Regions from separate parts of the Allobosea spartocytisi genome, predicted to be linked through region 1. Evidence: predicted binding sites of a transcription regulator. Region 1 holds the regulator's gene; the other holds the start of a gene.
What was found. The regulator PhoB, encoded in region 1, activates phosphate uptake and scavenging genes when phosphate is short. The targets are predictions, from matches to a motif close to TGTCATNNANCTGTCAT.
Positions count from the first base shown of each region.

Region 1 (4,501 bases):
AGCTTGACGGTGCGTTTCGCCCGCCTCTCGCCGCGTCCCTTCGAGAAATAGCGCTCGAGGAAATACTGCCCGATCTGCAGCAGCGTCACCACGAGCAGATACCAGCCGGCGGCGACGATCAGCAATTCGATGACGCGGGCATTGGCGAAATAGATCGTCTGGGCGTTGCGCAGGATCTCGGCATACTGGATCACGCTCGCCACCGAGGTCAGCTTCACCATGCTGATCACCTCGTTGCCGACTGGCGGAATGATGACGCGCATCGCCTGCGGCAGCACGATGCGGCGCAGCGCCGTCAGCCGCGTCATGCCGATCGCCTTGGCGGCTTCGGTCTGCCCGGTATCGACGGAGAGGATGCCGCTGCGCACCACCTCGGCGGTATAGGCGCCCTGGTTCATGCCGAGCCCGAGCAGCGTCGCCATGAACGGACCGATGATGTCGATCGTGCGCCAGGAGAACAGCCCGGGAATGCCGATGGTCGGGAAGACCAGCGCCAGGTTGAACCAGATCAGGAGCTGCAGCAGCAGCGGCGTGCCGCGGAAGAACCAGATGTAGAACAGCGCGACGCTGCGCAGCACCGGGTTCGGCGACATGTACATGATCGCGAAGATCACGCCGAGCACGATGCCCAGCGTCATCGCGCAGACCGTCATGATCAGCGTGTTGCCGAGACCGGAGAGGATCGCGGGCGCGGTGAAGAACTGCCCGACCACCGGCCAGGCGATGTCGCCCTTGACGAAGGCGGCGATAATCCAGGCGAGGACAGCGATGATGAGCGCCGCCGCGACCCAGCGCCCATAGAAGCGACGCGGCACGATCCTGAGTCGCGCGATCGCGGCCAGATCGCGGCTGGCGACCGGCGAGGTGACGGCATGGCTCATCGACGGCACTCCCGGACGGGCTTGCCGGCGGCTCTCGAAAGCGCCATCGACCGCGAAGCCGTTGGTCCGCGGAAACCACCGCAGCACGGGCAGATTGTCAAATTCATGCGAGCCCCTCCTCCCCAAGCGTAAGAATGACCTCTTGACCCGGCAGCCAGCAAACGAAACGATCTCCGGTAGCCTAGTCCAAAACGGAATACCCATGGCCTTGCGGCCCCCGCCCTCCTCCACCGCCATGCGCGCCTTCGTCACCGTCGCGCGACTGGGCTCGACCGCCCGCGCCGCCGGCGTCGTCAACCTGACGCAGAGCGCGGTCTCCAAGCAGATCCTGTCGCTCGAGCACCATCTCGGCACGGTGCTGTTCGAGCGCAATCCGGTCGGCCTCAAGCTGACCGAGGCCGGCGCGATCTACCTGCCCTATGCCGAAGCCGCCCTGGAGCAGATGGAACGCGGTGCGATGCGCCTGGCCGAGCGCGTCGCCATCGCCCGGCCGATCCGGTTGCACATGGTCGCCATCGCCGGCGAGCGCTGGCTGATGGAGCGCTTCCCCGTCTTCGCCGAGGCCCATCCCGGCGTCGACGTCCAGTTCACCAACTATGTCAGCGAAAACGAGACGGAAGAGCCGGACATCGAGATCAACCACGGCACCCCGCCCTGGCCCGGCAAGGAGGCGCATTATCTGTTCGGCCGCGATGTCGCCCTCGTCGCCGCGCCCGAATTGCTGGAGCGCATGAGCGGTTTCCGCCGCGCCGCCGACATCCAGAAGATGACGCTGCTGCAGCATTACCAGATGCCGGCCTTCTGGGCCGAGTTCACCGAGGCGCATGGCCTGCGCGGCGCGGTGCCGGCCCATACCGTCCGCTACGGCTATTACTCCGTCATCATCCGCGCCGCGGTCGCGGGGCTCGGCGTCGCGCTGGCGCCACGCTGCTATGTCGCCGAGGAACTGGCTTCGGGCGCGCTGGTCAACCCGCTCGATATCGGCTTCACCAGCGTCACCGGCTGCTGGCTGACCCGCCGCCTGGACCAGCCCTCGCGCCCCGGCCTCGACGCCTTCATCGCCTGGCTGAGGACGGAGGCCGCGGCTTTCGACGCGGCGACGCGAGCAGCCTGAGCGCCCGCAACCTCCCGGCCGGCCATGCGTTGACATCGGCACAGGAGGAGGCCGCCATGATCACCATTCTTCCGGCTCCCGACCATGTTCTCGCCATCGCGCTCAGCGGCACCATCGAGCCGGCCGATATCGAGCGCGTCGCCGCCGATGTCGAAGACCGGCTGAGCCGGCACGAGAAGGTCGCGATCCTCGCCGATATCACCGCCTTCGACGACATGACCTTCGCCGCGGCCTGGAAGGACGCGCGCTACAGCTTCGGCAAGCTCTGGGAACTCAGGCGCTTCCCCAAGGAGGCGATCATCGTCGAGAAGGGCTGGCTCGATCGCGTCGCGCGGCTCTTCGCCCCGGTAGTCCCCTTCGTCGAGATCCGTACCTTCCCGCCGGCCGAGCGCGAAGCCGCCCTGGCCTGGGCCGCCGATATCGAGGGCGGCCCCGACACCTGAAGCACGGGCGCTGCGAGCCGGGGCTCGGCTCGCGTGTCAGCTCCGGCGGCAGTCAGCTTCTGGCGAACGTCTCGTCGAAGGCATAGCCCGCGCCGCGCACGGTCCTGAGCGGATCCTTGGCGTCGGCAGGGGTGATCGCCTTGCGCAGGCGCCCGACATGCACGTCGACGGTGCGCTCGTCGATATAGACGTCCCGGCCCCAGACGGCGTCGAGGAGCTGGGCGCGGGAATAGACGCGGCCCGGTGCCTGCATCAGGAATTCGAGCAGGCGGAACTCGGTCGGCCCCAGATGCAGCTCGCTGCCGGCGCGGCGGACGCGCCGCGTGGTGCGGTCGAGCTCGAGGTCGCCCGCCTGCAGCAGGCCCGCGACATGGCCGGGCTTCGCCCGGCGCAGCAGCGCCTGGATGCGCGCCGTCAGCTCCGGCAGGGAGAACGGCTTCACGACATAGTCGTCGGCGCCGGTCGCGAGCCCGCGCACCCGCTCGGTCTCCTCGCCGCGCGCCGTCAACATGATGATCGGCACCCGCTCGGTGTCGCGCCGCGAGCGCAGCCGGCGGCAGAGTTCGATGCCGGAAAGGCCCGGCAGCATCCAGTCCAGCAGCACCAGATCGGGCGTGTGGTCGCGCAGATGCAGTTCGGCGTCGTCCCCCCGCGCCACGCTGTCGACCTCGAAGCCCTCGGCTTCGAGGTTGTAGCGCAGCAGCAGGGTGAGAGGCTCTTCGTCCTCGACGATCAGGATGCGTGCCGCCATGATTCCTTAGCCTCAGCTACCCGTGATCGCCTCGACCTCGATATTGGTCGTGTCGAGCTTCGGCCGGTTCGCGTCGAGCGAGTCACCGGTGATGAGATAGTGGATCGTCTCGGCGATGTTGGTGGTGTGGTCGCCGATGCGCTCGATGTTCTTGGCGCAGAACAGAAGATGCGTGCAGAAGGTGATGTTGCGCGGATCTTCCATCATATAGGTCAGGAGCTCGCGGAACAGCGAGGTGTAGAGCGCGTCGATCTCGTCGTCGCGGCGCCAGACCTCGAGCGCCTTCTGCTCGTTGCCGGCGGCATAAGCGTCGAGCACATCCTTGAGCTGCGCCTGAACGAGGCGGCTGATGTGCTCCAGCCCGACCACGGCGCGGTGCGGCGGCTGGAACTGCCCGGAGATGGCGACGGCGCGCTTGGCGATGTTCTTGGCGAGATCGCCGACACGCTCGACATCCGCCGCGATGCGGATGGCGGAGATCAGCTCGCGCAGATCGTTGGCCAGCGGCTGGCGCCGGGCGATGGTCAGCACCGCCTTCTCCTCGACCTCGCGCTGGAGATTGTCGAGGCGCTGATCGGCGGAGATGATCTTCTGGGCCAGCGTGGTGTCGCGGCGCACCAGCGCCACGGTCGCATCGCCGAGCATGCGCTCGGCCATCCCGCCCATTTCGGCGAGGCTGCGGCGAAGGCCTTCGAGATCGGCGTCGTAGGAGCGGACGATGTGGTCGGTCATGGGGTTCCTCCTCCGTCGCCGCTCAGCCGAACCGGCCGGTGACGTAATCCTGCGTCTGCTTCTTCGCCGGGTTCATGAAGATCGTGTTGGTCGGCGCGAACTCGATGACCTCGCCGAGATACATGAAGGCCGTGTACTGCGAGATGCGCGCCGCCTGCTGCATGTTGTGCGTCACGATGGCGATGGTGAAGTCGCTCTTGAGCTGCTCCAGCAGGTCCTCGATCTTGCCGGTCGAGATCGGATCGAGCGCCGAGGTCGGCTCGTCGAACAGGATCACTTCCGGCTTCTGCGCGATGGTGCGCGCGATGCACAGGCGCTGCTGCTGGCCGCCGGAGAGGCCCATGCCGGAGCTCTTCAGCTTGTCCTTGACCTCGTCCCAGAGCGCGGCGCGGCGCAGTGCGCCCTCGACGCGGTCGTCGAGCTCCGACTTCGGCGGCTTCTCGTAGAGGCGGATGCCGAAGGCGACGTTGTCGTAGATCGACATCGGGAAGGGCGTCGGCTTCTGGAACACCATGCCGACGCGCGAGCGCAGCTCGTTCACATCGACGTCGTTGGAGATGATGTTGCGCCCGTCGAGCAT
Region 1 covers NZ_JACXWY010000015.1:52,196-56,696, forward strand. Annotated here, with positions in the region: gene IED13_RS20455 (amino acid ABC transporter permease) at 1-881, opposite strand, end outside; gene IED13_RS20460 (LysR substrate-binding domain-containing protein) at 1,084-1,995, shown strand; gene IED13_RS20465 (SpoIIAA family protein) at 2,052-2,438, shown strand; gene phoB (phosphate regulon transcriptional regulator PhoB) at 2,491-3,189, opposite strand; gene phoU (phosphate signaling complex protein PhoU) at 3,202-3,921, opposite strand; gene pstB (phosphate ABC transporter ATP-binding protein PstB) at 3,944-4,501, opposite strand, start outside.

Region 2 (4,501 bases), on a different contig from region 1:
CGCGAGCGGCTGCACGAAGCGGGGCGGACCGTGGGCTCGGCGCGGGTGCAGGAGCTGGCCTATCTCGCCAATCGTTACACGCCGGAACTCCGGGCCTTCGATCGCTTCGGCAACCGGATCGACGAGATCGCCTTCCACCCGGCCTGGCACGAATTGATGGGGCTCGCCATCGGGCAGGAGACGCACGCGCTCGCCTGGAACCGGCCGGAGCCTGGTGCGCAAGTGGCTCGGGCGGCCCTGCAATATCTCTGGTACGGGGCCGAGAGCGGCATCTGCTGCCCGATCAGCATGACCTATGCCGCCGTGCCGGTGCTGAAGCAGGATGCGGGGCGGTGGGCGCAGTGGGGGGTGCTCGTCACGTCGAACCGCTACGATCCGCGGCAGGGGCCGGCGCATCTGAAGACGGGCGCGACCGTCGGCACGGCGATGACGGAGACGCAGGGCGGCTCGGATCTGCGGCAGACGCAGACGCATGCGGAGGATAATCGCGACGGCACATGGTCGCTGCATGGACGGAAATGGTTCTTCTCGGTGCCGCATTCGGACGTGTTCCTGACGCTGGCGCGCACGGGCGAGGGCATTTCCTGCTTTGTCGTGCCGGGCTGGCTGCCGGACGGATCGCGCAACGGCGTCGCGATCCAACGCTTGAAGGACAAGGTCGGCAACCGCTCGAATGCTTCCTCCGAGGTCGAGTTCAGGGGCGCGATCGGCCATCTCATCGGCAAGCCGGGTCGGGGCATCCGCACGGGCCTGTCGATGAACCACAATTCGCGGCTCGACATCGCGGCGGCGTCGTCCGGATTGATGCGGATGGCGGTCTCGCTGGCGGCGCATCACGCGCAGCATCGCCGCGCCTTCCAGAAGGCGTTGATCGACCAGCCGATCATGCAGAACGTGCTCGCCGACATTGCCATCGAGGCGGAAGCCGCGGCCTGGCTCGCCTTCCGGCTGTTCGCGGCGCTCGACCGGCAAGATGAGTCCCCGAGCGAGCGCCTGCTGGCGCGGGTCGGGGCGCCGATCGCGAAATACTGGATCACGCGGCGCGCGCCGGCCGTCGTCACCGAGGCGCTGGAATGCCATGGCGGCAACGGCTTCATCGAGGAGAATCCGATGGCGCGGCTCTACAGGGAGGCGCCGCTCAACGCGATCTGGGAGGGCTCGGGCAATGTCATCTGCCTGGACGTGCTGCGTTCGCTGGCGCGCGAGGAGGGCGCTGTCGATGTATTGCGGGCGGAGTTGATGGCGGCTGCGGGCGCGGACCGGGGCTACGATGCGGCTTTAAAACGGCTGGAAGGCGAGTTGCCGGAGATGATGCGCAATGAGGGGCAGGCGCGGCGATTGACCGAGAAGCTGGCGTTGATGCTGCAGGGCTCGTTGCTGTTGCGTTTCGCGCCGGCCGCGGTGGCGGATGCCTTCATCGCGACGCGGCTGGATGGTGGCTGGTCGGGACAGTTCGGCGATCTGCCGCCGGGCGTCGACGCTGCGGCGCTGGCGCGGCGGGCGGTACCGGCTGCTTGAAACGTCATGCCCGGGCTTGACCCGGGCATCTCTTCATCGCTTTTCCGTCACGAGATGCTCGGGTCAAGCCCGGGCATGACGCGAATGCCTCAAGCTGCTTCCGGCTCGAACGTCATCGCCTCGCCATTGATGCAGTAGCGCAGGCCGGTCGGGGGCGGGCCGTCCGGGAAAACGTGGCCGAGATGGCCGCCGCAATTGGCGCAATGGACCTCGACCCGATGCATGCCGTGGCTGTGATCCTCGCTGGCGCCGACCGCACCTTCCAGCGGTTGGTCGAAGCTCGGCCAGCCGGTGCCACTCTCGAATTTCTTGCCCGATTTGAACAGCTTCTGGCCGCAGCCGGCGCAGGAGAAGGTGCCGGCGCGCTTCTCGTAGTTGAGCGCGCAGGAACCCGCCCGCTCGGTGCCGTGGCCGCGCAGGATGCGATACTGCTCGGGTGTCAGGCGCGCACGCCATTCGGCATCGCTGAGCTGGAAGGGGAAGGTTTCGGCCTGCTTCTTCTCGGCGCCGAACATGCTCGTCAGACCCATGATGATCTCCTTCTCGGCGGATGGCTCGCGATGCCATCGGCTCGGTCCGGCCCAATATGGCTTTTCGGCCGCCGATTTTCAGCCCCCTCGGCGCTGGACCTTGTTTCACGATAGCGGCAGCGCGGGCCCCGTCACCGGACCGTCATGCGACTCCTCTAGTCGGCTCGCCACCTTGAAAGGGGAGGCGGGAACCAGTGACGCAATCGGCACGGACGGTTCGGCGGACGACAACGCTGGGCCTCAGCACGGCGGTCCAGCGCAGCAAACGGCTCTCCAAGGCGGGCCTGCTGGAATGGATGTTCACCCGCGCCTTCTCGGGGCTCGTCTATCCGCAGATATGGGAAGACCCTGTCGTCGACATGGCGGCGCTTGCGCTCAAGGCGGACGATCATGTCGTCGCGATCGCGTCCGGCTCCTGCAACGTCCTTTCCTATCTGACCGCGGCGCCGATCCGCGTCAGCGCGGTCGATCTCAACGGTGCCCATATCGCGCTGGGGCGGCTGAAGCTCGCGGCGCTGGGGCGCATGACGGATTACTCGACCTTCCGCCGCTTCTTCGGCGCGGCCGACCGCCGCGAGAACGTCGCCTTCTACGATGGCGAGATCGCGCCGCATCTCGACGCTGTCTCGCGCGGCTACTGGGAGGGGCGCGGCCTCGGCGGGCGCCGCCGGATCAACCTCTTCGCCAACGGCTTCTACCGCTACGGGCTGCTCGGCCGCTTCATCGGCACCGGCCATCTGCTGGCGCGATTGCTCGGCGGCAATCCCCGCGCGATGTTGGCCGCGCGCGATCTCGCCGAGCAGCGGCAGCTTTACGACCGGCATCTCGCGCCGATGTTCGAGCGCAGGCTGGTGCGCTGGCTGGTGCGCCAGCCGGCCTCGCTCTATGGCCTCGGCATTCCGCCGGCCCAGTACAAGGCACTCGCGGCCGATGGCGAGGACGGCATTCTCGGCGCGCTGCGGCTCAGGCTCGAGCGCCTCGCCTGCGGTTTCGACCTGAAGGACAATTATTTCGCGCAGCAGGCCTTCGGACGCCGCTACGGCGAAGGGGCGGATGCGGCGCTGCCACCCTATCTCCAGCCGCAGAATTTCGAGACCGTGAAGGCCCGGGCCGGTGCGGTCGGCTATCGCCAGAGCGCGATCACGGCCTTCCTGGAAGACCAGCCGGCGAAGAGCTGCGACGCCTATGTGCTGCTCGATGCGCAGGACTGGATGAACGATGCCGACCTCACGGCGCTGTGGTCGCAGATCACGCGCACGGCCAAGCCGGGCGCAAGGGTGATCTTCCGGACCGCGGCCGATGAGCGATTGCTGCCGGGCCGCGTCCCGGCCGCGATCCTCGACCAATGGCGCTATGACGAGGCCCGCAGCCGCGATCTCTGTCGCCAGGACCGCTCCGCGATCTATGGCGGCTTCCATCTCTACACCCTGCCAGGGCAGGCGGCGTGAGCGCGTTCGGGGAGACGGGCTCGGCCGCTGGGCTGATGGACCAGATCTACCGGCATCAACGTCACTTCTACGACGCCAGCCGCAAATTCTACCTGCTTGGCCGCGACCAGCTGATCGAGGGGCTCGCGCCCCCGGCCGGCGCGTCGATCCTGGAGATCGGCTGCGGCACCGGGCGCAACCTGATCAAGATCGCCCGGCGCTATCCGGACTGTGAGTGCTACGGGCTCGACGTCTCCGCCGAGATGCTGGCGACGGCCCGGGCTTCCGTCGCGCGCGCCGGGCTCACCGGCCGGATTAGGCTGGCGCAGGCCGACGCGACCGATTTCGACCCGCAGGCGCTGTTCGGGCGGCCGGGCTTCGACCGCATCGTCATTTCCTATGCGTTGTCGATGATCCCGCCCTGGCAGCCGGTGGTGGCAGAGGCGCTGCGGCGGCTCGCTCCGGGCGGTTCGCTGCATGTCGTCGATTTCGGCGACCAGGCCGGTTTGCCGAGCGCGTTCAAGAACGTGCTGTCGCGCTGGCTCGCGCTGTTCCATGTCGCGCCGCGGGAGGACCTGCCGGCGGTGATGCGCGAGCTGGCGCAAGCGGCCGGGGCCGATTGCCGGGTGAGCGCGCCCTATCGCGGCTATGCGGTGCATGCGGTTGCGGAGATGCCGCGCGGCTAGGGCATTTCGCGTCTGGCCGGACCAGCGTCATCGCGAGGAGCGAAGCGACGAAGCGATCCAGGGGCTGGGCCGAGCCGTTCCACCCAATCCCCCGGGATTGCTGCCCTGCGCGCGCAATGACGAGGGTTCTTGGCGGCTGGCTTCGCGACCCGCTATCGTCCCTGGAATGGAAAGCGCCGATCCCCGACGGCCCGAGAGCCGGTTCGATACATTCCGAGACCGGCTGCGCCAGCTCTATCACGGCCGCTCGCCGACCGGGCTGCGCTTCCGGCTTGCGGTGACGATCGTCGATCTCCTGATCATCGCTTTCTTTATCGCGACGCCGGTCCTGCGGGACGCC
Region 2 covers NZ_JACXWY010000004.1:313,588-318,088, forward strand. Annotated here, with positions in the region: gene IED13_RS09010 (acyl-CoA dehydrogenase family protein) at 1-1,518, shown strand, start outside; gene msrB (peptide-methionine (R)-S-oxide reductase MsrB) at 1,608-2,048, opposite strand; gene IED13_RS09020 (BtaA family protein) at 2,243-3,496, shown strand; gene IED13_RS09025 (class I SAM-dependent methyltransferase) at 3,532-4,161, shown strand; gene IED13_RS09030 (potassium channel family protein) at 4,328-4,501, shown strand, end outside.
Region 2: the regulator PhoB is predicted to act here: its motif matches at 2,178-2,194, upstream of IED13_RS09020 (BtaA family protein).